DNA from 4 places in the Streptomyces sp. NBC_01092 genome. Region 1 is predicted to be linked to each of the others. Evidence: riboswitches for the same ligand, from Rfam matches in the RefSeq annotation. Region 1 holds a riboswitch; each other region holds the start of a gene.

The links. A riboswitch is a leader RNA that binds a small molecule or an ion and turns the genes downstream of it on or off. The one in region 1 is predicted to bind cyclic di-AMP.
Region 2: another riboswitch for cyclic di-AMP. It lies ahead of OG254_RS29815 (NlpC/P60 family protein); the one in region 1 lies ahead of OG254_RS35745 (M23 family metallopeptidase).
Region 3: another riboswitch for cyclic di-AMP. It lies ahead of OG254_RS28800 (transglycosylase SLT domain-containing protein); the one in region 1 lies ahead of OG254_RS35745 (M23 family metallopeptidase).
Region 4: another riboswitch for cyclic di-AMP. It lies ahead of OG254_RS06490 (C40 family peptidase); the one in region 1 lies ahead of OG254_RS35745 (M23 family metallopeptidase).

Annotation. Positions count from the first base shown of each region.
Region 1 covers NZ_CP108659.1:7,865,186-7,872,716, reverse strand. The annotation lists gene OG254_RS35760 (GNAT family N-acetyltransferase) at 1-442, opposite strand, end outside; gene OG254_RS35755 (HPr family phosphocarrier protein) at 632-913, shown strand; gene OG254_RS35750 (GntR family transcriptional regulator) at 1,093-1,788, opposite strand; gene OG254_RS35745 (M23 family metallopeptidase) at 1,977-2,762, opposite strand; cyclic di-AMP (ydaO/yuaA leader) riboswitch at 2,776-2,937, opposite strand; gene OG254_RS35740 (pitrilysin family protein) at 3,164-4,552, opposite strand; gene OG254_RS35735 (M16 family metallopeptidase) at 4,549-5,910, opposite strand; gene OG254_RS35730 (DNA topoisomerase (ATP-hydrolyzing) subunit A) at 6,825-7,531, shown strand, end outside.
Region 2 covers NZ_CP108659.1:6,508,414-6,515,944, reverse strand. The annotation lists gene OG254_RS29830 (esterase/lipase family protein) at 1-704, shown strand, start outside; gene OG254_RS29825 (M23 family metallopeptidase) at 940-2,505, shown strand; gene pcrA (DNA helicase PcrA) at 2,585-5,071, opposite strand; cyclic di-AMP (ydaO/yuaA leader) riboswitch at 5,457-5,626, shown strand; gene OG254_RS29815 (NlpC/P60 family protein) at 5,634-6,827, shown strand; gene OG254_RS29810 (tellurite resistance/C4-dicarboxylate transporter family protein) at 6,991-7,531, shown strand, end outside.
Region 3 covers NZ_CP108659.1:6,301,699-6,309,229, forward strand. The annotation lists gene fahA (fumarylacetoacetase) at 1-521, opposite strand, end outside; gene OG254_RS28795 (HAD family hydrolase) at 826-1,656, shown strand; gene OG254_RS28800 (transglycosylase SLT domain-containing protein) at 1,697-2,425, opposite strand; cyclic di-AMP (ydaO/yuaA leader) riboswitch at 2,431-2,612, opposite strand; partial or broken gene OG254_RS28805 (CocE/NonD family hydrolase) at 2,883-4,054, opposite strand; partial or broken gene OG254_RS28810 (MFS transporter) at 4,188-4,707, opposite strand; gene OG254_RS28815 (polyprenyl synthetase family protein) at 4,952-5,962, shown strand; gene OG254_RS28820 (CHRD domain-containing protein) at 6,355-7,365, shown strand.
Region 4 covers NZ_CP108659.1:1,510,816-1,518,346, forward strand. The annotation lists gene OG254_RS06480 (DUF6461 domain-containing protein) at 329-727, opposite strand; gene OG254_RS06485 (NAD-dependent epimerase/dehydratase family protein) at 929-1,987, shown strand; cyclic di-AMP (ydaO/yuaA leader) riboswitch at 2,129-2,336, shown strand; gene OG254_RS06490 (C40 family peptidase) at 2,345-3,808, shown strand; gene OG254_RS06495 (sugar ABC transporter substrate-binding protein) at 4,131-5,135, shown strand; gene OG254_RS06500 (LacI family DNA-binding transcriptional regulator) at 5,204-6,208, opposite strand; gene OG254_RS06505 (TIM barrel protein) at 6,423-7,385, shown strand; gene OG254_RS06510 (sugar porter family MFS transporter) at 7,397-7,531, shown strand, end outside.

The DNA of each region.
Region 1 (7,531 bases):
CGAAGCGGCGGATGTCGCGCTCGCGGGCGACCGCGCCGATGTGTTCGAGGAGGGCGGAGGCGACGCCGCGCCCCTGGTGGGCGTCCTGGACGAGGAAGGCGACCTCGGCCTCGTCGGCGGGGGCCGACGCGGGCATTCCGTCGGCGCCGATCCGGTCGTAGCGTACGGTGGCGATGAACTCGCCGCCCACCGTGGCCGCGAGTCCCACCCGGTCCACAAAGTCGTGGTGCGTGAAGCGGTGGACGTCCTTCGCGGACAGTCGCGGGTAGGGCGCGAAGAAGCGGTAGTACTTCGACTCGTCCGACACCTGCTCGTAGAAGCTGACCAGGCGCTCGGCGTCATCAACGGTGATGGGGCGGATGCGCGCGGTGCCGCCGTCGCGCAGCACCACGTCGGCTTCCCAGTGGGCGGGGTACTCGTGCCTGTCCGAGGCGCTCTGCATGGGCCCAGATTACGGCTCGCGTACGACAACGGCGCGAGGCAGTCTGTGGAGGACGTCACGTGGGGTCGAGGCCGCGACCCGACGGTCACCGAGGAAGGGACGTGCGTCATACGTTCGTCCGGTTCCGGCATGCTTCAGTGGTGTGGGAAACTGGTCTAGACAACCCTGAAAACCGAAGGGCAGCATCACATGGCTGAGCGCCGCGTCAACGTCGGCTGGGCCGAGGGCCTCCACGCCCGCCCCGCCTCCATCTTCGTCCGAGCCGCCACGGCCACAGGCGTCCCGATGACGATCGCCAAGGCTGACGGCAACCCCGTCAACGCGGCCTCCATGCTGGCCGTCCTGGGCCTGGGCGCCCAGGGCGGCGAGGAGATCGTCCTCGCCTCCGACGCCGAGGGTGCGGACGCCGCCCTCGACCGGCTGGCGAAGCTGGTCTCCGAGGGTCTCGAGGAGCTGCCCGAGACGGTCTGAGTGACCTGAACGGGTATCCGTAGCGAACGGTGAAGCCGCGTCCGCCTTTCCGGCGGACGCGGCTTCACGGTTTTCCGGCAGCCGTCCATGGAATTCACGATACGGTGGCGGCATATCCGAAAAAGGGCAGCAGAAATTCCCTGCCGCCGAATATCTCCTCTTTGTATACGGCGCCCGTGTTAATGCCGCAGGCTCGGCATGTTTACGGGATGTTGCGAATTCCTCACACGCTCCGTGCGCTCGCCGCCGGAGCCGAACCGAAGGCGGTGCGCCGAGAGCGAGCGCTCGGTGTGCAGGGCCGTGATCGCGCGGGCGCGTTCACCGTCGCCACGCGCCACCGCGTCCACGATCGCGCCGTGCTCGGTCCAGTACTCCACCGGTTCGGCCGGTGCCTCCACGGCATACATCCAGGCGATCTTGTGGCGCAGCTGGGTCAGCATCGAGGTGAGGGCGGGGCTGCCGCAGGCCTGGGCCAGCGTCTCGTGGAACCAGGCACCCAGGGAGCGCAGGTCCTCGCTGTTTCCCCGCCGGGCCCGCTCCTGCCCCAGCCTCACCAGGCCGCGCAGCACCTTCAGATGGGCCTCGGTGCGCCGCTGGGCGGCCCGGGAGGCGCCCAGGGGTTCCAGGAGGCCGCGCATCTCCAGCAGGTCGGCGGCCTCCTGCTCGGTCGGTTCGGCGACGCACGCGCCCGCGTGCCGCCGGGTCACGACGAAGCCCTCCGCCTCCAGGGTGCGCAGGGCCTCCCGCACGGGGACGCGGGAGACGCCGTAGCGGCGTGCGAGCAGTTCCTCGGTGAGCCGGCTGCCACGCTCGTAGACACCGGCGACGATGTCGTCCCGGATCGCCGTGCATACCGAATGCGCCGGAATACGCATGACCGACCTCCGCTTTAATCCCCGTGAAACGTCGAGAATGACGTGTTCGCAGTGACTCTATTGCAACCGGCCGGAATTTCCGACGGGGGGCCGGAATCCATGGATATTTTTTGGTCAGGCACCCCGGCCGGGAAACATCGAAAGCCCCGGCTCGGGGAGCCGGGGCTTCGGTGGACGCGGTGGTGGCGTCAGATGTTCACGCCGTGCGAGCGCAGGTAGGCGACGGGGTCGATGTCCGAGCCGTACTCCGACGTCGTGCGGGCCTCGAAGTGCAGGTGCGGCCCGGTGACGTTGCCGGTGGCGCCGGACAGGCCTATCTGCTGGCCGGGGGTGACGGTCTGGCCCACCGAGACGCCGATGGACGACAGGTGGCCGTACTGGGTGTACGTGCCGTCGTTCATCTTGATCACGATGTTGTTGCCGTACGCCCCGCCCCAGCCGGCCTCGACGACGGTGCCGGAGGCGACCGCGTGGACGGAGGTGCCGCTGGAGGCGTGGAAGTCGATGCCGGTGTGGCTGCCGGAGGACCAGACGGCGCCGCCGGCCTTGTAGCCCGTGGAGACGTACGAGCCGGCGATCGGGGACACGTAGGACAGCAGGCGCTTGCGCTCGGCCTCGCGGGCGGCGCGCTCCTTGGCCTCGCGCTCCTGGGCGGCCTTCGCGGCCGCCTTCTCGCGCGCGGCCTCCTCGGCGGCCTTCTTCGCGGCGGCGGCCTCCTTGGCCGCCCGCTCCTGGGCGATGGCCTGGGCGTCGATCTGGTCCGCGATCGAGTTCTCGACGGTGACGACGGGGATGAGGCCGGTCTGCTCCGTGGCGGGTTCGGCGGCGAGCGCCGGGGCGGCCAGGGTGCCGATCACGCCGGTGGCGGTGAGCGCGGCGACGCCGGCCGCGCGGGCGGTGGTGCGCTCGAACCGGCTGGGCCGGCGATGCTTGCCGGTGGGGCGGTTCTTCCCGGTGGCGCAGGTGAACGCCATGTAGTGGCTGGTCCTTTCCTTCCTTCTCGCCTACCGGGTTAGCTGACGGGTTCGGAGCAGGAAGGTCTCCTACGGGCCCCCTCGCCTGCGCGCGGGCGTCCGATTCACCCCAGGGACTTCGTGGGTCCCCGGCTCCCCTGGCTCGCGCCGTACGGGGACTCGGCGATGGCTGTCCGGTGCCGCGGGCGCGGCGCAGTGCCTGACGGACAGCCCGGAAGACGCTAAACGGGACATCTTTCAATCCCCAAACGGATCACGGCTTTTGTAGTGCATCCCACAGGTCAGACAGGCAACCTCCCCCTCAATTCGGGCATAAGGGAGCCCTGGTGACTCTTACGTCACCAGGGCCCCTACGCGCGCGTGGTGTCTCCCGGCGCCGGTGCGTCCTCTACTCGGCTCGGCTACTCGGCGGCGACGACGGTGACTTCGCCGATGCCGAGGGCCTCGACGGGCTCCCGGATCTCGGCCGCGTCGCCGACCAGGATCGTCACCAGACGGTCCACCGGGAAGGCGCTGACGGCCGCCGCGGTGGCCTCGACCGTGCCGGTCGCGGCCAGCTGCTGGTACAGCGTCGCCTGGTAGTCGTCGGGCAGGTGCTGCTCGACCTGGTCGGCCAGCGTGTTCGCCACGGACGCCGCGGTCTCGTACTTCAGCGGCGCCACCCCGACGAGGTTCTGCACGGCGAAGTCCCGCTCGGCGTCGGTGAGACCCCCGGCGGCCACGCCGCGCAGCACCGTCCACAGGTCCTGGAGCGCCGGGCCGGTGTTCGGGGTGTCGACGGAGCCGCTGATGGCGAGCATCGCCGCGCCCGTGCCGTCCGGGGCGGAGCGCAGGACCTGGCCGAAGGCCCGCACACCGTAGGTGTAGCCCTTCTCCTCGCGCAGGACCTTGTCCAGCCGGGAGGTGAGGGTGCCGCCGAGGCAGTAGGTGCCGAGCACCTGCGCGGGCCACACGCGGTCGTGCCGGTCGGGGCCGACCCGGCCGATCAGCAGCTGCGTCTGGACCGCGCCGGGGCGGTCGACGATGACGACGCGCCCGGTGTCGTTCGCGGTCACCGGCGGGACGGGCCGCGGCTCGGCCAGTGAGCCGGTCCAGGCGCCCAAGGTGTCGCCGAGCAGGGCGTCGAGCTCGACGCCGGTGAGGTCGCCGACGACCACGACGGTGGAGGTCGCGGGGCGTACGTGCCGCTCGTAGAAGGCGCGTACGGACGCGGAGTCGATGCCGGCGACGGTGTCCTCGGTGCCTTGGCGTGGGCGGGACATGCGCGAGGTCGCCGGGAACAGCTCCTTGGCGAGCTCCTTGGCGGCGCGACGCGAGGGGTTGGCCAGCTCGTGCGGGATCTCGTCGAGCCGGTTGCGCACCAGGCGCTCCACCTCGGCGTCGTCGAACGCGGGCGCCCTGAGGGCGTCGGCGAGCAGGCCGAGCGCCTTCGGCAGGCGGGAGACGGGCACTTCCAGGCTGACGCGGACGCCGGGGTGGTCGGCGTAGGCGTCGAGCGTGGCACCGCAGCGCTCCAGCTCGGCGGCGAACTCCTCGGCGGTGTGCTTGTCGGTGCCCTCGGACAGGGCGCGCGCCATGATCGTGGCGATGCCGTCCAGGCCCTTCGGCTCGGCCTCCAGGGGCGACTCCAGGAGCACCTCGACGGCGACGACCTGCTGGCCGGGGCGGTGGCAGCGCAGGACGGTGAGGCCGTTGTCCAGCTTGCCGCGCTCGGGCGCCGGGAACGCCCAGGGCCGGGCCGGGCCGGCCTGGGGCTGCGGGTGGAACTCCATGCTGGCGAGCTCGGTCACTGCGCCGACTCCTCGTTCTCGTCGGTGGTCTCGTCGGTCGCGGCGGCGTCGGGATCCTCGGCGCCGGTCGGCTCGTACACGAGCACCGCGCGGTTGTCGGGACGCAGCCGGGCCTGGGCCACCGCCTTGACCTCCTCGGCGGTGACGTCGAGGACGCGCTGTACGGCGGTGAACGCCAGCTGCGGGTCGCCGAACAGCACGGCGTACCGGCACAGTTCGTCGGCGCGGCCCGCGACGGTGCCGAGCCGGTCCAGCCACTCGCGCTCCAGCTGGGCCTGCGCGCGCTCCATCTCCTCCGCGGTGGGGCCCTCCTGCGCGAAGCGGGCGAGCTCCTCGTCGACGGCCGACTCGATGACCGGCACCTCGACGTCGCCGGAGGTCTTCACGTCCAGCCAGCCCAGGGAGGGCGCACCGGCCAGACGCAGCAGGCCGAAGCCGGCCGCCACGGCCGTACGGTCGTGCCGCACGAGCCGGTTGAAGAGGCGGGAGGACTCGCCGCCGCCGAGGACGGTCAGCGCCAGGTCGGCCGCGTCGCACTCGCGCGTGCCGTCCGCCGGGAGGCGGTAGGCGGCCATCATCGCGCGCGCGGGGACGTGCTCCTCGACGACCTCGCGCAGCTGCTCGCCGATGACCTCGGGCAGCGAGCCGTCGCGCGGCGCGGGCTTGCCGTCATGGGCCGGGATGGTGCCGAAGTACTTCTCCACCCAGGCGAGCGTCTGCTCCGGGTCGATGTCGCCGACGATCGACAGCACGGCGTTGTTGGGCGCGTAGTACGTGCGGAAGAACGCGCGGGCGTCCTCCAGGCTGGCCGCGTCCAGGTCGGCCATCGAGCCGATCGGCGTGTGGTGGTACGGGTGTCCGTCGGGGTACGACAGCGCGGTCAGCTTCTCGAAGGCCGTGCCGTAGGGGACGTTGTCGTAGCGCTGGCGGCGCTCGTTCTTGACGACGTCCCGCTGGTTCTCCAGGCCCTCCTCGTCGAGCGCCACCAGGAGGCTGCCCATGCGGTCGGCCTCCAGCCACAGCGCGAGCTCCAGCTGGTGGGCGGGCATGGTCTCGAAGTAGTTGGTGCGCTCGAAGCTGGTGGTGCCGTTCGGCGAGCCGCCCGCGCCCTGGACGAGCTCGAAGTGCCCCGTGCCCTTGACGCTTCCCGAGCCCTGGAACATCAGGTGCTCGAAGAGGTGGGCGAGTCCGGTACGGCCCTTGACCTCGTGGCGGGAGCCGACGTCGTACCAGAGGCAGACGGCGGCGACCGGCGTGAGGTGGTCCTCGGAGAGCACCACACGCAGGCCGTTGGCCAGGCGGTGCTCCGTCGCGGTGAGGCCGCCGGATTGTGCCTCCGGTGTGGCCGTGTGACCCATGGGCAAGGTGTCCTTCCGGTCGCGTGCACTGCGTTGTGCCGAGCAGTTCGGCTTAAGTTCCTGCCACTGTATGCAGCGTCCGAAGGGTCGGCGAAGTTCCCGGTCAGAACGGTTCGTGTGGAGCGGGTGGGACGGGAGTCGGGACGGCTCGTCAGTGTGGGCCTCGGCATACGGATCGGGGTGGTCGTGTGCGGGGGCGGGGAGCGCGGTCCCTGCGGGGGCTTCCGTGGCGAGCGGTCCGCGCACGCTGCCTGGCCTGCGGTATCGGTCAGGGGGCGCGATGGGGCCCCTCCCACGCGCGCGTGCCGGGCGGCGGGCGGCGGCCATCGGTCCTGGCCCGCGGCACGGACGACACCGCGTTCCGCTCCGCGCGCTCGCTCGTCGGGCTCCCACCGCCGGCCTTCGATCACTCCGGCGAGTGAACGGTCTCGCGGCGCGCGCTTGCCGCCGTGGTGGGCGCGGCTGTGGGCGCGGCTGTGTGGGCTGGTCCGGGCGGTCGCGGCTGGGGGACGGCGCTCGGTCCGGGGGTGCATCGGGAGTCGGCGGGGCTCGGCTCAGCTCGGCTCGGCCGGCGCATTGCCCCAAGGCCGTCACATTGCCCCAAGGCCGTCACATTGGCCACGGCCGGCACATTGGCCTACGGCCGTGACATTGGCCTACGGCTCGCACATTGGCCTACGGTCGGCCCTCCTACCCCACCGCCGACCCGTCGCGCCGCCGCCCGCAAGCCCCCGATGCTCCAGTGCCGTTGGTGCCTTGTCGCCCCGTGGGTCGCAGGTGGGGCCCGGCGTCGGCGACACTTCTCACGCGCCGGGCTGGAGCCCAACATCGGGTCCTGGTCGGTGGTTGTCAGTGCCGCGGTCCACAATGGTCCGCGTCAGATCCGTCCACGCCTCAGCAAGGAGCCGGCAGCGATGGCCCGCCGCAGCACGAAGACCCCGCCGCCCGACGACTCGTACGAGGAGAGGATCCTCGACATCGACGTCGTCGACGAGATGCAGGGCTCCTTCCTCGAGTACGCGTACTCGGTCATCTACTCCCGAGCCCTGCCGGACGCCCGCGACGGCCTCAAGCCGGTGCATCGCCGCATCGTGTACCAGATGAACGAGATGGGCCTGCGCCCCGACCGCGGCTATGTGAAGTGCGCCCGCGTCATCGGCGAGGTCATGGGTAAGTTGCACCCGCACGGCGACGCGTCGATCTACGACGCCCTGGTGCGCATGGCCCAGCCCTTCTCGATGCGCGTCCCGCTGGTCGACGGCCACGGCAACTTCGGCTCGCTGGGCAACGACGACCCGCCGGCCGCCATGCGGTACACCGAGTGCCGGCAGGCCCAGGCGACGAGTCTGATGACCGAGTCGATCGACGAGGACACGGTCGACTTCACCCCCAACTACGACGGCCAGGAACGGGAGCCGGTGGCGCTGCCCGCCGCCTTCCCGAACCTCCTGGTCAACGGCGCGTCCGGCATCGCCGTCGGTATGGCCACGAACATGCCGCCGCACAACCTCGGCGAGGTCGTCGCGGCCGCCCGCCACCTGATCCGCCACCCGAACGCGGATCTGGAAACCCTGATGAAGTACGTCCCGGGCCCCGACCTGCCCACGGGCGGCCGGATCGT
Region 2 (7,531 bases), 1.4 Mb from region 1:
AGGAGCGCCGCACCACCCCCATGCTCCCCTCCCCCGAAACCGCCAAGCTGCCGACGCAGACCAAACCCCCCGTCGTCCTGCTGCACGGCTTCATAGACAACCGCTCGGTCTTCGTCCTGCTGCGCCGCAACCTCGCCCAGCACGGCAGGCACCAGGTCGAGTCGCTCAACTACTCCCCGCTGACCTGCGACATCCGCACCGCCGCCGAACTGCTCGGCCGGCACATAGAGGGGATCTGCGAGCGCACCGGCAGCAAGCAGGTCGACGTCGTCGGACACAGCCTCGGCGGGCTGATAGCGCGTTATTACGTGCAGCGCCTCGGCGGCGACCTGAGGGTCCGCACCCTCGTCACGCTCGGCACCCCGCACTCCGGCACCCGTGTCGTCCCGCTGGCGAACGCGCACCCGATCGTGCGCCAGATGCGCCCCGGCTCGCCCATCCTCGAGGAGTTGGCCCGCCCCGCACCGGGCTGCCGTACGCACTTCGTGAGCTTCTGGAGCGACCTCGACCACCTGATGGACCCGTTGGAGACCGCCTGCATCGACCACCCGGATCTGCTCGCGCAGAACGTCCGCGTGAGCGGCGTCGGCCACCTCGCCCTTCCGGTGCACCCCGCCGTGGCGACCGGCATACGGCAGGCCCTCGACTCCACACGCCCGGGAGCCGCAGCCGTCGCCCAGTCCGACGGCATGACCGTGGCGTAACCGCGCCCCGGCGCCCCAGGACGGCCGTCCGACATCGAACAACCCTCGAACACAAGGCCAACATCGCGCCCGTACTCCGCCAAAACACGGCCGAATGCCCGTTTCCTGCGCGCGCGAAACCTGCGGAAGATTGTCGTGCCCGCGTACTGCCGGGTACAGTCGCCGCACTGCTCTGGCAGCCCCTGTTGTCGAGGCGAGAGAGAAGTTGGTGAACGATCGTCACCCGTCGGGGACCATGACGTCTCCGGCTTCGGCTCCCGATGCCACCTCGGCGCACTACGCGTCGTACGGCGCCCAGGAAGCCCACTACGGTGACTCCACCACGTACGGCACCTACGACGCCAACGGATTTGCCACCGCCGGTCACTGCGCCCCGACCTTCGACGCGGACCCTCTCTTCGGCAGCCTCCCCGGCGACGGCACGGGCGCGACGGGCGCGTACGACGCCACCCAGTGGTCCACGGGCAGCCACCAGAGCGCGCACTACGACGCTTACGCGGCCCAGCACCACGCCGCCTACGACACCGGGGCGTACGAGACCGGGGCCTGGACGACCGACCACGAGCGACTCGCCTTCGTCCCGCAGCAGGCCAACGGCCATGACGTCTCCGGCCAGTGGGACGCGAACGCCTGGCTCCAGCCCGAGCAGTCCGGGGCCCCTGCCGACCAGACCCAGCACTGGGAATGGGGCACGACGGCCTTCGACACCGGGGCGTACGACGCCACCCAGTGGAACTCGGACGGCAGTCCGGCGCAGGCGCCCGACGGCTACGAGCAGCCAGCAGAATCCTTCGACCAGCAGGCGACCGCGCACTTCGACCAGATCGAGCACGGCGCCCCTGCGTCGTACGACGACCCCACGTCGTACGACGATGCCACGGCCTACGCCGAGCACCCGGCCTACGACGAGCACACGCCGTACGACCACACCTCGTACGACGACCCGGCCCAGCACGAAGGCGAGTTGACCGCCACCGGCGAACTCCCCGCCGCGGCCCCGCTCCTCGACGACCAGGAGGAGACCACTCCGGCCCCCTCCCCCCGCGCCGGCTCCCGCAGCGGGGCGCGCTCCCGTCGCCGTACGCCCCCCAAGCGCTCCGCGCTGCTGACGATCGCTGTGCCGTCGGCGTGTGTGATGGGCGTCGCGGGTATCGCCGCCGCCTCCGTCGGCACGCTGACCGACGACAAGGACGCGTCGTCCACGCTGGCCTCGGAAGGCGAGGCCGTGAAGCCCTCCGCGGCGAACAACAAGCTGGACAGCCAGCTGGAGAGCCTTTCTGCCGGCGCCGACGACTTCGCGGACCGGGCGAGCCGGACGCAGGAGCGCATCGACCTCAAGGCCCAGCAGGCGGCCGAGAAGCGCAAGGCCGCCGAGGAGGCGGCCCGCAAGGAGCGGCTGCGCCCCAAGTTCGCGATTCCCGTCGCGACCCACGGCCTCAGCGCCTATTTCGGCCAGTCCGGCATCAACTGGATGTCCATCCACACCGGCATCGACTTCCCCGTCTCGTACGGCACGACGGTGATGGCCGCGACCGACGGCACCGTCCGCACGCAGTGGAACAGCGCCTACGGCAACATGATGATCGTGACCGCGATGGACGGCACGGAGACGTGGTACTGCCACCTCTCCAGCTACCGCGTCGCCTCCGGTACGACGGTCAAGGCCGGCGACCCCATCGCGTACTCCGGCAACTCCGGCAACTCGACGGGTCCGCACCTGCACTTCGAGGTGCGGCCGGGTGGCGGCTCGGCGATAGACCCGCTGTCCTGGCTGCGCAGCCACGGGCTCGACCCCACGTGAGCAACGCCTGACGACTTGCCGGTACTGACGACTTCACGAATGCGCCCCCGTCCTTGACGGGGGCGCATTCGCGTGAGTGCTACAGCTTCTCCACCGGCGCATACCGCAGCAGCAGCCGCTTCGGCTTGGTGTCGCCGAAGTCGACCGTCGCCTCGGCGTTCGCGCCCGTGCCCTTCACCGCCATCACCGTGCCGAGCCCGAACTGGTCATGCGTGACGCGGTCACCGACGGCCAGCTGGACGACCGGCTTCTCGCCGGTGCGGCGCGTGGCGAAGCCGGACGCGCCCGAGGCCGAGGAGCGCGAGCGGGACGAGGACAGCGAGGCGGCGACGCCGGACGCCGGACCGGAGGAGACGGGCGCGGTCGCCCCCGTGCGCTTCCAGTCGACGTGCTGAGCCGGGATCTCCTCCAGGAAGCGGGACGGCGGGTTGTACGAAGGCTGCCCCCAGGCGCTGCGCATCGACGAGCGCGTCAGATACAGCCGTTCACGCGCGCGCGTGATGCCGACGTACGCGAGCCGCCGCTCCTCCTCCAGCTCCTTGTTCTGGCCGAGGGCGCGCATGTGCGGGAAGACGCCGTCCTCCATGCCGGTGAGGAAGACGACCGGGAACTCCAGGCCCTTGGCGGTGTGCAGGGTCATGAGGGTGATGACACCCGACCCGTCCTCCTCCTCGTCCGGGATCTGGTCGGAGTCGGCGACGAGCGCGACCCGCTCCAGGAAGTCCGCGAGCCCACCGGTGGCCTCGCCCTCGCCCGACTCCTGCTCGAACTCCAGGGCGACGGCGGCGAGTTCCTGGAGGTTCTCGATCCGGGTCTCGTCCTGAGGGTCGGTGGAGGCCTGCAACTCGGCCAGGTACCCGGTCCGTTCGAGGACCGCCTCCAGGACGGTCGCCGGTCCCGCGCCGGACTCGACGATCGTACGGAGCTCCTCCATCAGCGTGTTGAACCGCTTGACGGCGTTCGTCGACCGCGCGGCCATGCCGTACGCCTCGTCGACCCGCCGCAGCGCCTGCGGGAAGCTGATCTTCTCGCGCTGCGACAGCGCGTCGATCATCGCCTCGGCGCGATCGCCGATGCCGCGCTTGGGCACGTTCAGGATCCGCCGCAGCGGCACGGAGTCCTCGGGGTTGGCCAGCACGCGCAGGTAGGCCAGGACGTCCCGGACCTCCTTGCGCTCGTAGAACCGGACGCCGCCGACGACCTTGTAGGGCAGGCCGACGCGGATGAAGATCTCTTCGAAGACACGGGACTGGGCGTTCGTACGGTAGAAGACGGCGACGTCGCCGGCCTTCGCGTCGCCCGCGTCCGTCAGTCGGTCTATCTCCTCGGCGACGAACTGTGCCTCGTCGTGCTCGGTGTCCGCGACATAGCCGGTGATGCGCGCGCCTGCGCCAGCGTTGGTCCACAGGTTCTTGGGGCGGCGGGACTCGTTGCGCTCGATGACCGCGTTGGCGGCGCTCAGGATCGTCTGGCTGGAGCGGTAGTTCTGCTCCAGCAGGATCGTCGTCGCGTCCGGGTAGTCCTCCTCGAACTGGAGGATGTTGCGGATGGTGGCGCCGCGGAAGGCGTAGATCGACTGGTCGGCGTCGCCCACCACGCACAGCTCGGCCGGCGGGACGTCGGACTCGTTCGGCGGCACGTCGACGGGGTGCTCGCGCGTGCCGACGAGCTCGCGCACGAGGGCGTACTGCGCGTGGTTGGTGTCCTGGTACTCATCCACCAGCACATGCCGGAAGCGACGGTGGTAGTGCTCGGCGACGTCCGGGAAGGCGCGCAGCAGGTTGACCGTCGTCATGATCAGGTCGTCGAAGTCGAGGGCGTTCGCCTCCCGCAACCGCGACTGGTACAGGACGTACGCCTGCGCGAGGGTCTTCTCGAAGCCGTCCGTCGCCTGGGCGGCGAAGTCCTCCTCGTCGATCAGCTCGTTCTTCAGATTGCTGATCTTGGCGCTGAAGGACTTGGGCGGAAACCGCTTGGGGTCGAGATCCAGATCACGGCACACGAGCGCCATCAGCCGCTTGCTGTCGGCGGCGTCGTAGATCGAGAAGGACGAGGTGAACCCGAGCTTCTTGCTCTCCCGGCGCAGGATGCGCACACACGCGCTGTGGAAGGTCATCACCCACATCGCGTTCGCGCGCGGGCCGACGAGGTGCTCGACGCGCTCCTTCATCTCGCCCGCGGCCTTGTTGGTGAAGGTGATCGCGAGGATCTGCCCCGGATGCACGCTCCGCTCGGCGAGCAGGTGGGCGATGCGATGGGTGAGCACCCGGGTCTTGCCGGACCCGGCCCCGGCCACGATGAGCAGCGGGGTGTCGGAGTGGACGACGGCGGCACGCTGGTTCTCGTTCAGCCCCTCCAGCAGCGCCGCGGCGTCGATGGCGGGGCGCGGGGCGCCGTCGCGGTAGTAGCCGTCCCGGTCCGGTGGCACGTCGAACTTCCCACCGAACAGATCGTCCGGAACCGGTTCCGGAGTGTGATCGTCCTCGGGCGGCGGCGGGTGTTCTTCCTCGCGGGCCCGTGGGGCCTGGAGGTCCGCCAGGAAGCTGTCGTCAAAGAGGCTGCTCATCGCTCTCCGAGTCTAGGCCGCGCCACTGACAACCCGCCGCCGCCCTCGGAACATCACCGGCCCAGGAACCCGACGATCTTCCGACCCGCTCCCCCAGCCCGCCCCATCACCCACCCCATCACCCCCCGCGACCGCTCCACCACGACCGGCAACCGACCAGGCCAGGCCGCCACTGTCAGTCCCATATCGGTTCAACCGAGACATCAAGCAGAAGGCATCCCACACCTCCGCACACCACCCCGAACCAACCACCGCCCACAAGATTTCGCTTCAAGGTCACGAAAATGTATCGGGCATATCGAACATCAACCTTCACAGGGGCCACACGAGTTGGCTACCGTGCCGGACAGGCCGTACGACCCCCTCCGGCGAACGACGCCGGGCCGCACGGCCTCCGCCGAGTCCGCACGCCTCACGGCAAGCCGGAGCCGGGGACCCACCGAACTTGGGGTGAATCGGCCCGACTTCCCTCCCGGAAGTGGCCGTAGGGCAACCCTTCCGATCCACCCGCCCGAACCCGACAGCTAACTCGGTAGGCGGAGTATGGAAGGAGTCGCCTCCCTTGGCGTCGCACCGCAAGTCGCGTCCCGCCGGTACGCGCGTAGCAGGCATACGCACCCCTGCCCTCGCCACGGCCGCCCTCACGTCCGTGGCCCTGTTGTCCCAGACGGCCAACGCCAGCCCCTCGACGGACGACAAGCCCAGCCTCGAAGAGGTCGAGAAGAAGGTCGACGACCTCTACCGCCAGGCGGAGTCGGCGACCGAGAAGTACAACGCGGCGAAGGACCAGACCACCAAGCAGCGCAAGCGCGTCGACACGCTCCTCGACGACGTCGCCCAGCGCACCCAGAAGCTCAACGAAGCGCGTGAGGAACTGGGCCGCAACGCCGCCGCGCAGTACCGCACGGGTGCCGCGGCGCCCGACACGGCGACCTTCCTCCTGGCGGACACTCCGCAGGACTACTTCGACCAGAACCAGCTGATGGACCGCATGACGGGCCGTCAGAAGGAAGCGGTCGACGACTACTTCACCCAACAGTCCGCGACGATGAAGAAGCGCCAGGAGGCCACCCGGAGCCTCGAGACGCTCACCGAGTCGCAGAGCGACCTCCAGTCCGCGAAGACCACCGTCCAGCAGAAGCTCTCCGACGCACGCGAACTTCTCTCGAAGCTGACGGCGGAGGAGAAGGCCCGCCTCGCCGCGATCGAGAAGGCCAAGCAGGAAGAGGCCGCCCGCAAGGCCGCCGAACTGGCCCGGCAGCAGGCGGAAGCCGAACGCCAGCGTCAGGAGCAGGAGGCTGCCGCCCAGCAGCAGCAGCAGGAGAGCACCGAGCCGCCCGCCGACTCGAGCGGCTCGGACTCCAGCAACTCGGACTCGTCCGCGGACTCCTCGTACGCCACCAAGGCCGAGAAGGCCCTGGCCTTCGCCCGCTCCCAGGTGGGCAAGCCGTACGTGTGGGGCGCCACCGGCCCCGACTCCTACGACTGCTCCGGCCTCACCCAGGCTGCCTGGAAGGCCGCCGGCGTGGACATCCCGCGCGTCACCTACGACCAGGTCAACGCCGGCACCACGGTCTCCCTCTCCAACGCCCAGCCCGGCGACCTGGTCTTCTTCTACGACGACATCACCCACGTGGGCATCTACATAGGCAACGGCATGATGATCCACGCCCCGAAGCCCGGCACGTACGTCCGCGAGGAGTCGATCTACTACGACGGAGAGTCGTCGATCCACAGCGTGGTCCGCCCGGCCTGACACCGGTCAGGATCGGGTGACCTCGCGACGTACCGGGGGGATCGGACGTGCCGGGGGGATCGAGGGGGAGCGAGCACGCCCCACCCCCCGGCACCGGGCGATTTCACCCCACCCCCGAGCGCGCCCCGCCTCCAACCCCCACGGCGCTCCATAGCATCGCCCCATGCCCGCCACCACCACCCCCACTTCCCCCCTCCACACCTGGTGGTCGCAGCGACCCCCCGCAGCCGGTGCCGCAGTCTTGGCCACCGGCATCCTCTCGGTGGGCTTCCACCAGACGGGCTACGAGACCCTCTCCCGCATCGCCCTCGCCCTCGCCTGCGCGGCCTGGCTCGCCCTCGCCGCCGACTTCACCGCACGGTTCCTCCTGGACCGCCCGAACTGGCTGAAGCAGGCGGCCACCCCGGCCGCCCTGACCGCCGTCGCCGCAACGACAGTCCTCGGCACCCGTTTCACCGCCCTCGGCTGGGAAACCCTCGCGGAGGCCCTCCTGGCCCTCGCCGCCGTGCTCTGGCCGGTCCTCCTGCTCGCCGTCCTGCGACACTGGCGCCGCCACATGCCCGGCGCGGTGTTCCTGGTCTGCGTGGCCACCCAGGGCCTGGCGGTCCTGGGCGCGACCCTCGCCGCCGCCGAGACGACGGCATGGCTCGCCCACGTGTCGCTCGTGTTCTTCTGGCTGGGTCTCGTCCTCTACGTCGTCGCCC
Region 3 (7,531 bases), 1.6 Mb from region 1:
TTGCGCTGGCCCGACGGGCGTACGACGTCGGTGCCGGACACCACCACGGTGCCGGAGCGGCCGTGGTAACCGATGGGCAGATGCTTCCAGTTGGGGGTGAGGGAGTCCGCGGCGTCGGGGCGGAAGATCTGTCCGACGTTCCGGGCGTGGTTCTCGGAGGCGTAGAAGTCGACGTAGTCGGCGACCTCGAAGGGGAGGTGCAGGGTCACCGAGGACAGGGGGTGGAAGAGGTCGCGGATGGCCTCCTGGTGCGCCGGGACCGTCACCCATGCCGTCAGTGCGCGCCGTACGTCGGACCAGGTGGTGCGGCCGGCGGCGAGCAGCGGGTTCAGGGAGTCCTGCGCGAGCAGCGGGGCGTAGGGCGAGCCGAGCGTGTGGGCCGCCTTGCCCGCGTCGAGAACGTGGTCGCCGAGCCGGACGCCGACCCGTCGTGCGGAGTCCGAGCCGGGAAGGGAGAAGACACCGTACGGAAGGTTGTGCGTGCCGAAGGGGTCGCCCTCGGGGAGATCGAAGGGGGGCATGGGGTGCTGCCTCACTCTCATACGCTCCGTATGCCATGTGGTCGGGCCACACGTTACGGGTGAGCCGCCTGCCTTGGCAGTACGGAGATCCCGCGTCGCCGAGGCCGGCGAAACAGCAGGTCGTCACCCTCGGCGCGGGCTCGGGGGTGCTTCGGGGCCACGTGGGAGTGAAATCGCCATGGGCGGAAGGAAGTTGTGCATGCGGAGGCAGAAAGGGAACCGGAACAGGTGTCAACACATGTGAACGCAGCAGCCGTCCGGTTCAGGTCGAGTCGATGGGGCGTCCTGTCCGTATTCTCTGATCATGGCCCCACCCATCGCATATTCACTCATCGCCACTGACCTGGACGGGACGCTGCTCCGAGGTGACGACACGCTCTCCGACCGGACCGTCGACGCGCTCGCGCGGGCGGCGGCTGCCGGTGCCCAGCACCTCGTCGTCACGGGACGGCCGGCGCCCAGAGTGCGGCCGCTGCTCGACGACCTGGGCAGCAGGGGGCTCGCGGTGTGCGGACAGGGCGCGCAGTTGTACGACGCCGGAGCGGACCGTCTGCTGTGGTCCGTGACGCTGGACCGGGAGCTGGCGGAGACCGCGCTCGGCAAGATCGAGGCCGAGGCGGGCCAGGTGTACGCGGCCGTCGACCAGGACGGCGTCGACGGGCTCACGCTCATCGAGCCCGGGTATCTGATGCCGCACCCCACGCTGCCCGCCGTACGCGTCGAGCGCCGCGACGACCTGTGGTGCGAGCCGATCAGCAAGGTGCTGCTGCGCCATCCGACCCTGTCGGACGACGAGTTGGCGGCGACAGCGCGCTCGGTGGTCGGTTCGCTCGCGACGGTCACCATGTCGGGACCGGGCACCGTCGAACTCCAGCCATGCGGCATCACCAAGGCGACCGGTCTCGCGCTCGCCGCCGAGCATCTCGGGCTCGGTCCGCGCGAGACCATCGCCTTCGGGGACATGCCCAACGACATCCCCATGTTCGACTGGGCCGCCCGCGGGGTCGCGATGGCCAACGCGCATCCCGAACTCAAGGCGGTCGCCGACGAGATCACCCTCTCGAACGAGGACGACGGCATCGCCGTCGTCCTCGAGAGACTGTTCGCGGGCAGCCTGGTCGACTTCGCCCAATAGGGGCGAATTGGGCCTAATAGGTACTAAGTCTGTGCCCGGTTTAGTACGGCCCGTTCACGTTGTCGATCGAGCCGTAACGCGCGGCTGCGTAGTTGCACGCGGCCACGATGTTCGCGACCGGGTTGAAGGGGTCGTACACGGTCCCCGGCACGTGGTAGCTCGCGAAGGTGGGGTCGATGACCTGGAGGAGGCCCTTGGAGGGGGTGCCCGCCACTGCGTTGGAGTCCCAGTTGTTGATGGCCAGCGGGTTGCCGGACGACTCACGCATGATGTTGCGGTGAATGCCCTCGTACGAACCGGGGATTCCGTTCTGCCCCATAATGTCCAGAGCGTTGCGGATCCAGCCGTCGAGGTTGTCCGGGAACGTCTTCACGGAGGCCTGGGTGGCCTGGGCGACGGAGGACTTCTTGGCGGGTGCAGACGCATGGTCGGCCGTCTTGCCCGGCGAGCTGACCTTCTTGGTCGTCCGGACCTTCAGCTCGAGGCCCGTGTGGATGAGCCGGGGGTTGTCGCCGATGGCCTTGCGGTTGTCCTTGTAGAGCTGCTTCCAGCCGCCCTGGGCGTCGTAGCGGTCCGCGATGCCGTAGAGCGAGTCGCCCTTCTTGGTGGTGTACGTGACGGACCCGACCGTGGCTGCGGAAGACTCCGCGGCGCCGGCGGTGGTCGCGCTCATCAGGGGGAGGGCGAGGGCGGCGGTGCCGGTACCGGCGACGATGACGCGGCGGGTGAGCGGGTTGGTGCGGGGGCGGCGGTGTTTGCCTCGGGGCATGGCGCTGTTCCTCTCCGGCGCCTGCGAGGTGAGCTGTCGGGTTCGGGCGGGAGATGCCCGGACGCGCCGCCCTGCGGCGGCGCGCCTTCACCCCTAGCCGTGCCGGTGCGCCATCAAGGCGTCCGGTCCGGCGACTTACCTGGGTCCCCCGCTCCTGCCGCGCGTGTGTGTTCGTCGGGGATGACTCGGGCGGCGGCAGGATTCGGCGTCCGCCCGACGAGCGGGAACGTATGCGAGAGCACATGCCCGGAACAAGTGCCATGGGGGGCTGTCATGCCGTTTGACCATGGTCTGGTGTGAATGGGGTGCTTGATCCTTTGCGGTTGCCAACCCTCAACTTACGTTCGGCGCAAGGAGGGAAGGGGGTGTGCCGGGTCGGGTGCCGGACTCGGCCCGAGTGACCCAACTCACTGGTGAGCGCAAGAGTGGCAAATCGGGCAATGCCTCCAACTCACCTTTAACCGGCTGTCCGTGGGGTCCGTTTTTCCCGTGTTCGGCGGTAAAGAACCTCTTCGCCCTTCGTGTGGCTGGCCTCGTTGGGGGGTGGCGAAATGCCCCTTTTCGTGGCTGATTTCCGAGCGTGTACGCACCGTCGTGTCCCACGCGGGCTCCGGCCGGTGCAGCCGGATCGACCACTCCGAGCGGGCGCGGGCCGACAGCGGGTCCGACTCGTCGATCGTGTACGTCTCCAGCGACGACCTGCCCGCGCGCACCTCCGACGTCAGCCGCAGCCGCACCTTCGGCCGTCCCAACACCCAGGTCTCCTCGCCCACTTCGAAGTCGAAGCACGCCGAACGCGCGTCCTCCTCAGGCTGGTCGGGCGGCAGGTCGGCGTCGTTGCCGAAGGGGAAGAAGCGGCCGGCGTCCAGGCGGGTGTGCATGGGGGAGCGCACCAGGGCGGGGGCGCCCTGGAGGGCGTACGTCACGTCGCGCACGTGGGGAGAGGGCGAGGCCGGCTCGCTGACCCAGCTGCCGGGCGGGGCGGCGTACACCGTGGCTGGGCGTGCCAGTCGCTGACGTACGAGCTGAGCAGGGGCTCGGCCATGACGCCCGTGGTCGCGCCCTTCAGTCAGTGGTCCCACCAGCGCAGCGCCTCCTGCAGGAAGCCGATCGCCGGGCCCGGCGGCAGGCCGCGGACCCGGTCGGTCGCGTCTCTGGCGCTCCAACGAGGTGTGGATGAACGGGTCGACGGCCTCCAGCCGCCCCGCCACATGCCCCCGCCACGCGTCGCCGAGGTACCGCGGATCGGGCGGGCGGGAGACGAAGTCGAGCATCGTCGCCGACCAGGCGTGGATGTCGACCGCGAGGGCGGAACCTCCCGTGTAGTGCACGTCGTTGTCATAGCGGTCGTCCGTGGAGCAGACCGTGACGATCGCCTTGAGCGGTTCGGGCGAGGGCCGCGATCTGGAGGGAGTTGAAGCTCCATGAGATGCCGAACATACCGACCTTGCCGTCGCATCAGGGTTGCGCCGCGGGCCAGTTGACGACCTCGACGCCGTCGGCGAGGAGCGCCGGTAGGGGCTCGTTCGTGACAGGGCGCCACGCGCGCGTAGAGCAGGGGCCCGTCCCGGAGCGGGATGCGGAGGTCGTGGTGGGTCGTTCGTAGGGGAAGGACGTACGGATGCGCATGAGCAAGGCCCCCGTCCGGTCAGTGCACCGGGTGCATCGTGCGGCGCAGCCCGCGCGACGCGGCGTCGGAGGAGTGGCCCGAGGTCGGGAGGGCCATCAGCAGGAAGGACAGGCCGCCGAGGGCGACCCCGATTGCGATCACCGAGACGAGGGTGAGCAGGTCGACGAAGCGGTCCATGGGGAGCCGGCCGGCGGCCGCGAGGAGGACGGCGATGGTGGCAGTGCTGACGAGGCCCGTAACGATCGGGCGGATCGCCCGGCGCATGGCGTCGGGGTCCGGCGCGAACTCGGCGGCGTGCTTCCGCCTGGCCAGGCGGCGGCGGCCGAGGACGTACTGGACCAGGCCGAATGTCGTGCCGATGGCGGCGGCCGAGAAGCCCCAGTGCCAGCCCCTGTGGTCGCCGAGCCAGCCGGTGATCAGCGGGCCCGCGAAGACGCCGTTGATCGCCATGGAGTAGAGGGCGAAGCCGGCGTCCCGGCGCTCGTCGTCGGTGCGGTAGAACTTGTCGCCCCACGGCACCGGCGCGGTACGAGCCGAGGATGCGGTCGCCGAGCCGGCCGCCGGCAACGGAGACCAATGGACGAGGGTGCCGTAGGTGGCGGAGACGCCAGGCCGCGGTTCCGGCCGACATGCCCATACCGCCGTGGGCGACCGCTCTCGGGCTCGACGCCGACTTCGGTTCAGGGCAGAGGCGGCTACTTCCCTATAAGTCGATGGATATCCCGCCTTATCACGTGATCAAAAACATACCGGTCGTGATCCAATACTGCCCGTGGTGGACGGGTGGGCGGCATCGGTGATCGAAACCTGACCGGATACGCTGACTTGAGTGATGGCAGCGACCTATCGACAAACCGTGTAACCGCCAGTGGACACCAGCAGACAGGAGACCCCTCGTGACCGTCGTCGGGCCGTTCGGGCTGAGCGTGCGGGACCAGGCTCTGGAAGCCGATGTCCAGGCCGGATTGACGGCTGTCGAGGAGGGATTGCTCGAAGCCACCAAGAGTGAGGTCCCCTTCATCACGGAGGCCGCCCAGCATCTGGTGCGGGCGGGTGGCAAGCGGTTCCGGCCGCTGCTCGTGATGCTCGCTGCCCAGTTCGGGGACACCTACGCGCCGGGGGTCGTGCCGTCGGCGGTGGTCGTGGAGCTCACCCATCTGGCGACGCTGTACCACGACGACGTGATGGACGTGGCCGCCGTACGGCGAGGCGTCGAGAGTGCGAACACCCGCTGGGGGAACTCGGTTGCCGTACTGACCGGCGACTTCCTCTTCGCGCGGGCCTCGCACATCCTCGCCGACCTCGGGCCCGAGGCGGTGCGGGTGCAGGCCGAGGCGTTCGAGCGGCTGGTCACCGGGCAGATCCTGGAGACGGCGGGGCCGCAGGACGGGCGCGATCCCGTGGAGCACTATCTCGATGTGCTCAGCGGCAAGACCGGGTCGCTTGTGGCGGTGTCGTGCCGGTTCGGGGCGATGATGTCGGGCGCCGACGAGAGGGTGGTCGATGTGCTCACGCAGTACGGGGAGCGGCTGGGTATCGCCTTCCAGCTGGCGGACGACGTGCTGGACATCGCGAGCGACTCGCGCGAGTCCGGGAAGACGCCGGGGACGGATCTTCGGGAGGGGATCTCGACCTTGCCCGTGCTGCGGTTGCGGGAGCGGGCCGAGCGGTTGGGGCTGGCGGAGGATGTCGCGCTGTGCGAGCTGCTGGAGTCCGATCTGAATGACGACGCGCGGCTTGCGGAGGCCGTGGCTCAGCTTCGGGTGCATCCGGCGTTGGAGCAGGCTCGGCGGGACACGGTGCGGTATGCGGAGGATGCGCGGGCCGCGTTGGCGCCGTTGCCGGATATTGATGCCAAGGCTGCGTTGATGGAGTTGTGCGACGCGGTGGTGCATCGGGCCGGGTAGGTTTTCGCCCCCGCCGCCCCTACCCGTCCCTCCCCCAAGCTCTGCGAGCAGGGGGGACCCCCACAAGGACTCCGCCCCTTCGACCCCACCAAGGGGCTCCGCCCCCTGGACCCCCAACGGCCCTGAACGGGCCTCGTCCTCAAACGCCGGACGGGCTGAGATGTGCGGGCCGGCGGTGAGAGGTGCGGGCCCGCGTTGGGAGGTAAAGCCCCTGCCGGGTGGGTGGGGGTTGGGGATGGCGAGGGTTGGCTTCCAACGCCAGACAGGCCGACGAGAGTGATGCACGTCACATCGTTGGACTGAGTCCAAACTCAGATCGCCTCCGTATGAATGCCCAGAAGCTGACGCAGGGGGCGTCAGCAGCACTACGGGGAGAAAACAACATCATGGGCATGAAGACGACGTTTTCGAAGCGCCGTAAGAGCCTGATCGTCACCGCTGTCGCGGTGGCTGCCGCCGGTGGTGTCGCCGCCGCGGTGATTCCCGCCTTCGCCGCTGGAGGTGACCGCGCCGACCACGCGGGGCACGCCGCAGGCGACGCACAGGGGATCGTGAGCCAGAGCGGGACCCTCGGTGGCGGCAGCGGGGGCACCGTCCTCGCCGCCAGCCTGCGCGGGGCGAACGAGGTGCCCGTGGCGGGTGGGCCCGCCGTCGGGGACAAGGACGGTGCCGCCGTGCAGTTCGTGAAGGTCAAGGGCGACAAGGTGTCCGTCGCCGTCACCTGGCGCGCCACCGGCAAGCCGACCGCCCTCCACATCCACCAGGGCGCCAAGGGCACCAACGGCGGCATCAAGGTCGACTTCGGCGGCCTCCTCGGCAAGAGCAAGGGGCACAGCGTCACGGGGACCGTCACCGTGAAGGACCCTGTCCTGCTCAACGCCCTGAAGACCGACCCGAGTTCCTTCTACGCCAACCTCCACACCGCCCAGTTCCCGGGCGGCGCCGTGCGGGGGCAGCTCCACAAGGTCACCGTCGCCAAGTTCGACTTCCGTGACGCGCTCCACAACTTCCAGGCGTCCGTCATCAAGGGCAAGCAGATCTACGAGTGCAAGCCGGCCGAGGGCGGCGGGTACGCGTTCGCCCAGCGGGACGTCAGCGCCGTCCTCGGGGGCCGTATCGCGCACTCCTTCGTGGCGCCCAACTCCGGTACGCCGCAGTGGATCGCGCGGGACGGCAGCGCGGTGACCGGGGCCGTCATCTCCAAGACCCCGAACGGCGACAAGAACATTCCCGAGCTCGACCTGAAGGCCACTCAGTCCGGCAAGCACCACGGCCTGCTCGCCGACACCGCGGAGATCCTGCGGCTGAACACCGTCGGCGGCGTGGCCCCGACCGGCTCCTGCACGCCCGGCGCGATCGTCGGCGTGCCGTACCAGGCCGACTACGTGTTCATCAACGGCTGACCGATTCGAGGCACACGGCGGCGTCTTCCCGCATCGACCCCTACGGGTCGGGGGAGGCGTCGCCCCCTTGTGTCATACCGCAGGTGTACGCGGAGTTGGCTCCGAAGGTTGACGAATCTCGCTGGCCGATTTGGTCAGATGGAGACCACGGAAAACACCACTCCTC
Region 4 (7,531 bases), 6.4 Mb from region 1:
AGTGCTCGATCCACCTTGCTGTGTTCGAAGTTGACCGAGCAAGGCGCCTTCAGGCCACCCCAGAAGGGGGTTTGGTGAAGGCGCCCTCCCGGCATCCACACATGTCGCCTGCGCGCCTCGGCCAGGTGGTTCACGGATTCTGCACAGCGGGTGTCACGGCACGGTGCCGGGCCGGCCCCGAGCCACCCGGAGCCACCGTGGAACCCCTCACCCGGGTCGTTCAACTGGTCGCACGCACGTGCGATCTACGCGAGTCGTACACAATCCTCTGTGGCTGGTTTTCCGGGGGTGACGCGATCCGGTTTCCTCCACACCTGCTGCGAGAGGGTCAGGGAGTGGGTGACTCGGGCCCGGGGACGACGATCGGCGCCTCGGCCTCGGCGCGGGCGCGCGCCATGCCGTTCTCGACCTCCTCGCGGGAGACTTCCTTGTAGAAGCGTTCCCCGTGGGCGTCGGTGATGTCGATGACGACGCCGGTCCACTCCTCGGCGGGCTCGTCCGGCACGTGCCCCAGCTGGTACTCGGCTTCCCGGAGCAGCTCCTCCGTGACCCGAACACCGGTCAGCCTCTCGGCAAGAGCGAGGACCGCCGCCTTGGTGTCGACGCCCGCGCCGGTGTCGTCCTCTTCCTCGGACAGGTCGAAGCCGACCTCACGCATCACGGAGACCAGCCCCACGCCACCGTCGAAGTCCAGGACGAGCGTCCAGTCGCCGCCGGCGCCCGGCACGGTGAACGCACCTCAGATGAAGGACTCGTCCCAGTAGTCCGACGCGTCGCGCAGTTCCTGCTGCCGCCCGCTCAGCCATGCCCCACAGCCTGACGGCCGCCGCTGACAAGGGCCCGTGAGGCGGGCTCGGTACTGCACCAGCGAACCAGCCGCCGTGCGCCATAAGGTGACCCCCGACCGCACGACGTGAGGGGTGAGGGCGTGGGTTCTGACGGTTCGGCAGCCGTGTTGGTGACCGGCGGGAGTGGGTTCGTCGGGAGTCATCTGGTACGGCGGCTCCTGGAGCGCGGCCACCGGGTCCACGCCACCGTGCGCGGTACGGCCGCCACCGCCAAGGTGCGGCCGCTGCGGGAGATGCAGGAGGCGCATCCCGGCCGACTGTCCCTGTTCGAGGCCGACCTGCTGTCCGAGGGCGCCTTCGACGAGGCGATGACCGGCTGCCGGACGGTGTTCCATGTGGCGTCGCCGTTCCGTATGCCGGAGAAGATCAAGGACGGCCGCCGGGAGATGGTCGACCCGGCACTGCTCGGCACGCGCAATGTGCTGGCGGCCGTCGAACGGACACCCACCGTGGACAGGGTGGTCCTCACCTCCACCGTGGGCACGATCTTCGGTGACTACGCGGACGTCCTGACGATGGACGGCGCGGTGCTCTCGGAGCGGTACTTCAACACCACCAGCACGGTGGAGCACAACCCGTACCACTACGCCAAGACGGTCGCGGAGCGCGCCGCCCGGGAAGCCGAGGCCGCCCAGGGCCGCTGGCGCCTGGTGTCGGTCAACCCCGGCCTCATCCTGGGCCCGTCCCTGACACCCGCCTCCGAGTCCGGCAGCCTGTTCCTGCTTGAGGAGCTGTTCAAGGGCTACTTCTTCTACGGCGCCCCGGACTTCAGCTTCGCCACGGCGGACGTGCGCGACGTGGCCGACGCGCACATCGCGGCGGCCGAGAACCCGGACGCGAAGGGCCGTTACATCGTGGCCGCCGAGACCATGACGTCGTTCCACGAGATGTCCCGCATCCTGCGGACCCGGTATCCCCGTGACCTCCGCCTCCCGCGCACCGCGCTCCCGCACTGGCCGGTACGGATCCTGGGCCCGGCCTTCGGCCTGACGCAGGATTACGTCCGCAAACACCTCGGCATCCGGTTCCGGGTGGACAACAGCCGGAGCGTGAGCGAACTGGGCATCACCTACCGCCCGATCGAGCAGACGGTCCTGGATCACTACGAAGCGTGGCGGCGCAGGCGCACCGCGAAGTGACCCGGCCGCCGCTCCCCCGTAAGCGTCGAAGGTCACAGAAACGTATCGGACATTTAACGCCTCAACCTTCACGGGAGGCGCACAAGTTGGCTAGGTTACGGATCAGGCCGCACGACGAACTCCGGCGAACCCCGCCGGGACGCGCGGCCTCCGCCGAGTCCGGTGCGCCCGCAGGGGTTCACTGGAGCCGGGGACCCAACCGAACTTGGGGTGAATCGGCCAACTGCCCTGCGGGGCAAGGGTCGTAGGGCAAACCTTCCGCAATCCATCGCCCGAACCCTCCCCCAGAGCCTGAACGGCCTGGGGGTACCCCCACCGCTAACTCGGTAGGCGGAGTACGGAAGGAGCACGTCGCCCATGGCGCCGGAAGGCACCGCGCGACCGGGGGCCCTGAGCCTGCCCGGCATGCGCAACTCCGCACTCGCGTCGGCGGCTCTCACCTCGGTGGCGCTGCTCGGCCAGACGGCGGGCGCCGCCCCCTTGTCCGCTGACGAGGCACCCAGCCGCGAGGAAGTCAGCCGCCGGGTCTCCTCCCTCTACGACCGGGCCGAGACCGACTCGGGAACCTTCAACGCCACCCGCGCCTCGTCGACGGGACCACGCAAGCGCGACGCCCGGCCGGAGGGCGCCGGACCCGCATCTGCCGCCGGGACCCGGGCGAGCGACATCGGGCGGGACGACCCCGCGCTCGACAGCGTCACCCAGCAGTGGTTCGACGTAGCGCGCGCAAAGCGCGGTCCGACCGTGCCGGCCGTGCTGCCGCGCGACAGAACGCCGGACCGTCCCGCAGCGCGCAGGCCCGCGCGTGCGACGCAGGATCTCGCCCCGGCGCGGGAGCCGTCCGGTCGGGCGCCGCTGGAGCTGACCGCCGGCCCCTCCGCCGAGTTGACGTCCGCTCCGGGCGCCGGGAGGGCTGCTGTTGCCGAGCTGACCGCCGGCCCCGTCGCCGCGCTGCCGGCCGCGCCCGCGGTCCCGCAGGGGGATGTCCAGGCCACCCAGGTCCTCCCGGCCGCCCCCGCCCTGCCCGCCTCGACCGCTCCCGGTTTCCAGGCCGCTCCGGCCGTCGCACCGGCGGCCGATCCGCAGCAGCGGTCGGGCCTGCGGACGACCAAGGAGCAGAACCGGCGCAAGCTCGACCGGGCCCACGAGCTGCTGTCCGTGTACGCCATGGGACAGAGCGCTCCGCCGACGGCCGTCGCCGCCCTGCCCGCCGCCGACACCTGGAGTGCCACGCCGGCCCAGCCACAGGCACTGCCCTCGGCCGACGACCAGTGGCAGGCCCTGCAAGCGCAGTCGGCCGCCGACCTCACCACGGTCCCGCCCGGCGCGATGGCCTGGCCGACCTCCGCAACGGCCCTGGAAACGGACGCCTTCGCGATCCCCGCCACGGACCCGATCCTCGGCACCACCACCGCCGCGCCCCCGGCGTTCGCCGACAGCACCGCCCTCACGGCGACGGGGTCACAGGACACGCGCGCCCTGCGGGCCCTGGAGTTCGCCCGTGCGCAGTTGGGCAAGCCCTGTGTCTGGGGCACGACCGGGCCGGACGCGTTCGACGGTCCCGGCCTCACCCAGGCCGCCTGGAAGGCCGCCGGCATCACCCTCCCGCGCACGGCCCCGGAGCAGGCGACGGCGGGGCAGGGCATCGCCCTCACCTATGTCGACCCCGGTGACCTGGTCCTCTTCCACGCCGGGCACGTCGGGATCTACTCCGGGAACGGCATGATGATCCACGCCCCGGGACCCGGGGCACTCATCCGCGAGGAGTCCATCCACTACGCCGGAGAAGCGGCGATCCACAGCGTGATACGGCCCGCCTGAGCCGACGACCGGCCGGCCACCGCGTCGCTCGACGGTCACCACCGCGTCACCGCCGCCCCGTCTCCTCCGAGGCGGGGCGGTCCTGTGTCGTGCCCCCGGGACAGTGCGCCGCGCCCACCGCGACGGCTGACGCACCGCCACCCCACCTCGGCTTTGTCGATACGTCCTGACATACCCATTGACATCATCTGCGGGCCGCCGCATAGTACCTGCCACTAGAGCGCGCTAGTGGAGCGCTCCAGCCGTTATCCAGCGGGCGGTACCCGTGAACCTCCCCCCACCTGAGAACCCGCCCCGATCAGCACAGCGAGGTGCATGGGACATGCGCAGACACCACCGAGCCGCCGGCCTGACGGCCGCCACGTTGGCCGCCGCCCTGTTCGCCGCCGGATGCTCCAGTGGCTCCGGCGGGAAGCAGTCCGAGGAGGGCGTCACGGACGCCTCGGCGGGCAAGGCCACGACTCCCCGGATGACCGTGGCCATGATCACGCACGCGGCGCCCGGTGACACTTTCTGGGACCTGATCCGCAAGGGCGCCGAGGCCGCCGCCGCCAAGGACAACGTCAAGCTCGTCTACTCCAGCGACCCGAGCGCCGGCAACCAGGCCAACCTGGTGCAGAACGCCATCGACCAGAAGGTCGACGGCATCGCCCTCACCGCGGCCAAGCCGAGCGCGATGAAGGCCGTCATCGGCAAGGCCGCGGCAGCCGGCATCCCGGTCGTCGGCTTCAACGCCGGCCTGGACAACTGGAAGGACCTCGGCATGCTCGAGTACTTCGGGCAGGACGAGAACATCGCCGGTGCGGCATTCGGCGAGCGGCTGGGCGAAACCGGCGCCAAGCACGCCGTCTGCGTCATCCAGGAGCAGGGCCACGTCGCTCTGGAAGCCCGGTGCGCCGGTCTGAAGAAGGGGTTCAAGGGCAAGACGGACATCCTCTACGTCAACGGCACCGACATGCCGTCCGTGAAGTCGACGATCACCGCCAAGCTCCAACAGGACTCCTCCATCGACCAGGTGGTCACGCTCGGCGCCCCGTTCGCGCTGACCGCCGTGCAGTCGGTGTCCGACGCGGGCAGCACGGCCAAGGTCGCGACCTTCGACCTCAACAAGGAGCTGGTGACGGCAGTCCAGGACGGCAAGGTCGAGTTCGCCGTCGACCAGCAGCCCTACCTCCAGGGCTACCTGGCGGTCGACTCGCTGTGGTTGTACCGGACCAACGGCAACTTCAGCGGGGGCGGCACCGCTCCCGTGCTGACCGGGCCGGCCTTCATCACCAAGGAAAACGTCGACGCGGTCGCCGAGTTCGCCGCGAAGGGCACGCGCTAGGCGCGTACAGGGACAGGCGAGGCCGGCCGTGACCGCGACGGGGCGCGGCCGGCCTCGCCGCTGCTTTGTCAGCGGGCCGGCTCCTGCGGGGCCGGCCCGCTCGTGCCCCGGACGACGAGCTTGGGGTCCAACACGGCCTCGCGCGGCTGGAGTTCCGGGTCCTCCAGCCGCTCCACTGCGAAGCGCACAGCGTGCTCGGCCATGAGGACGGCGTCCTGGCGGACGGTGGTCAGGCCGATCGGCATCAGGTGGGAGAGGTGGCTGTCGTCGTACCCGACCACGGACAGGTCGCGCGGGACCTCGACACCGGCCCGCGTCAGGGTCATCAGCAGGCCCATGGCACACCGGTCGTTGCCCGCGAGGACCGCCGTGGGCAGGGGCAGCCCCTGGTCGCGCTCCGCCAGCAGCAGACGGCCCGTCTCGATGCCCGACTCCTCGGTGTGGGTGCCGGGGATCACCCGCCGCTCGTCCGTCAGTCCGTGCCGGCGCATCGCCGCCCGGTAGGCGCGCCGCCGCTCGGCCGAGCCGGGGCCGCGCCCGCCGTCGATGTGCACGATCCGGCGGTGGCCCAGCTCCACGAGATGGTCCATGGCCTGGCGCACACCCTTGCCTTCGGCGCTGTGCACGAAGTCCACGTGGGCGCCGGGCGCGCGACGGGCGACCGAGACGGTCGCCGCACGGCGTCCGAGCGCGTCGAGGTAACCCGGCTCGGCGTCGGGGGCGAGCAGGATCAGCCCCTCGCAGCGGTGACCGAGCAGCGCCTCGATCGCCTTGGACTCGCCGCGGCCGGGGGTGGTCCCGGAGAGCAGGACGTCGTAGCCGAGCCGCTCGGCCTCCGGGTAGATGCCCGCGATCAGGTCGGTGTGGAAGGTCTGGTGGACGATGAACATCACGCCGAGCGTGCGGCTGCGGCCACGGGCGAGCAGCCGGGCCGCGTTGTCCGGGCGGTAGCCGATCTCGTCGGCGACGCGCAGGACCCGCTCGCGGGTCTCGCGACCGGCGCCCGGCAGATCCCGGAAGACGATCGAGACGAGCGCCCGGGAGACGCCGGCCTTCTCGGCGACGTCCGCCATCGTGGGCCGCTGACGGCCTGACACATCCACCTGTGAACCCACCCTTCGACGCCGTTCACCTTAACGAGGTCGCGAAATCTTCCGGCAACAAGCTATTGACATGACATTTGGACCAGGGTCATCGTACTCGAACTAGAGCGCGCTAGTAGAGCGCGACAGAATCACATTCGCGGTTACGTCCGCTGACGTCCGTCCCCTCCCCGAAGGACTTGTCATGGCAACGGCGCCAACCTCGCTCCGCACCATCGCGGGCAACCTGTGCCTGGGCTCGGCCCCCGACTCGTGGGGCGTCTGGTTCCCCGAGGACGACCAGCAGGTCCCGTACACCCGCTTCCTCGACGAGCTCGCCGCGGCGGGGTACGAGTGGCTGGAGCTCGGGCCGTACGGCTACCTCCCCACCGACCCGCGCCGGCTCAAGGAGGAGCTCGACGCACGCGGCCTCAAGGTCTGCGGCGGCACCGCCTTCGGCGCGCTGCACCGGCCCGAGGACTGGGACGAGATGCTGGCCCACGTCCGGCGGGTCGCCGAGCTGACCGCCGCGGCGGGCGCCCACCACCTGGTCTTCATCCCGCCGATGTACCGGGACGAGAAGACCGGCGCGTTCACCGAGTCCCCGGAGCTGACCGCCGAGCAGTGGGCGGGCTTCGGCAAGGCCGCCGACCGGCTCGGCAGGCTGCTGCTCGACGAGTACGACGTGCGCCTGGTGATCCACCCGCACGCGGACAGCCACATCCAGACCCAGCCGGAGATCGAGCGGCTGCTGAACGAGTCCGACTCCCGCTGGACCAACCTGTGCCTGGACACCGGCCACGTCGCCTACGGCGGCGGCGACAACGTCGACCTGATCCGGCGCTACGGCGAGCGCGTCGGGTACGTGCACATCAAGCAGATGGACCCGGAGATCCTCCGCCAGGTCGCCGCGCAGGACCTGTCGTTCGGCGAGGCCGTCAAGCGCGGTGTGTGCGTGTCGCCGCCCGCCGGTGTGCCGCGGCCCGTCGACGTGGTGGCCGAACTGGCCCGGCTGGACGCCGAGTTGTTCGTGATCGTCGAGCAGGACCTGTACCCGTGCGCGCCCGAGGTGCCGATGCCCATCGCCGTGAGCACGCGTGAGCACCTGGCGGGCTGCGGCCTGACCGGGACGCGACGTCCGGCCCTCAAGACGCTCGACGACCAGTGAGGAGAGGGCCCATGGACGTCAGGGACGACACGACGAAGAGCCCGCCCTCGGTCACGGACGACGCCCCACCGGAGGTGTCGCGCCGACTGCGGCTCATCACCCTCATCGCCACCTTCGGCGGACTGCTCTTCGGCTACGACACCGGC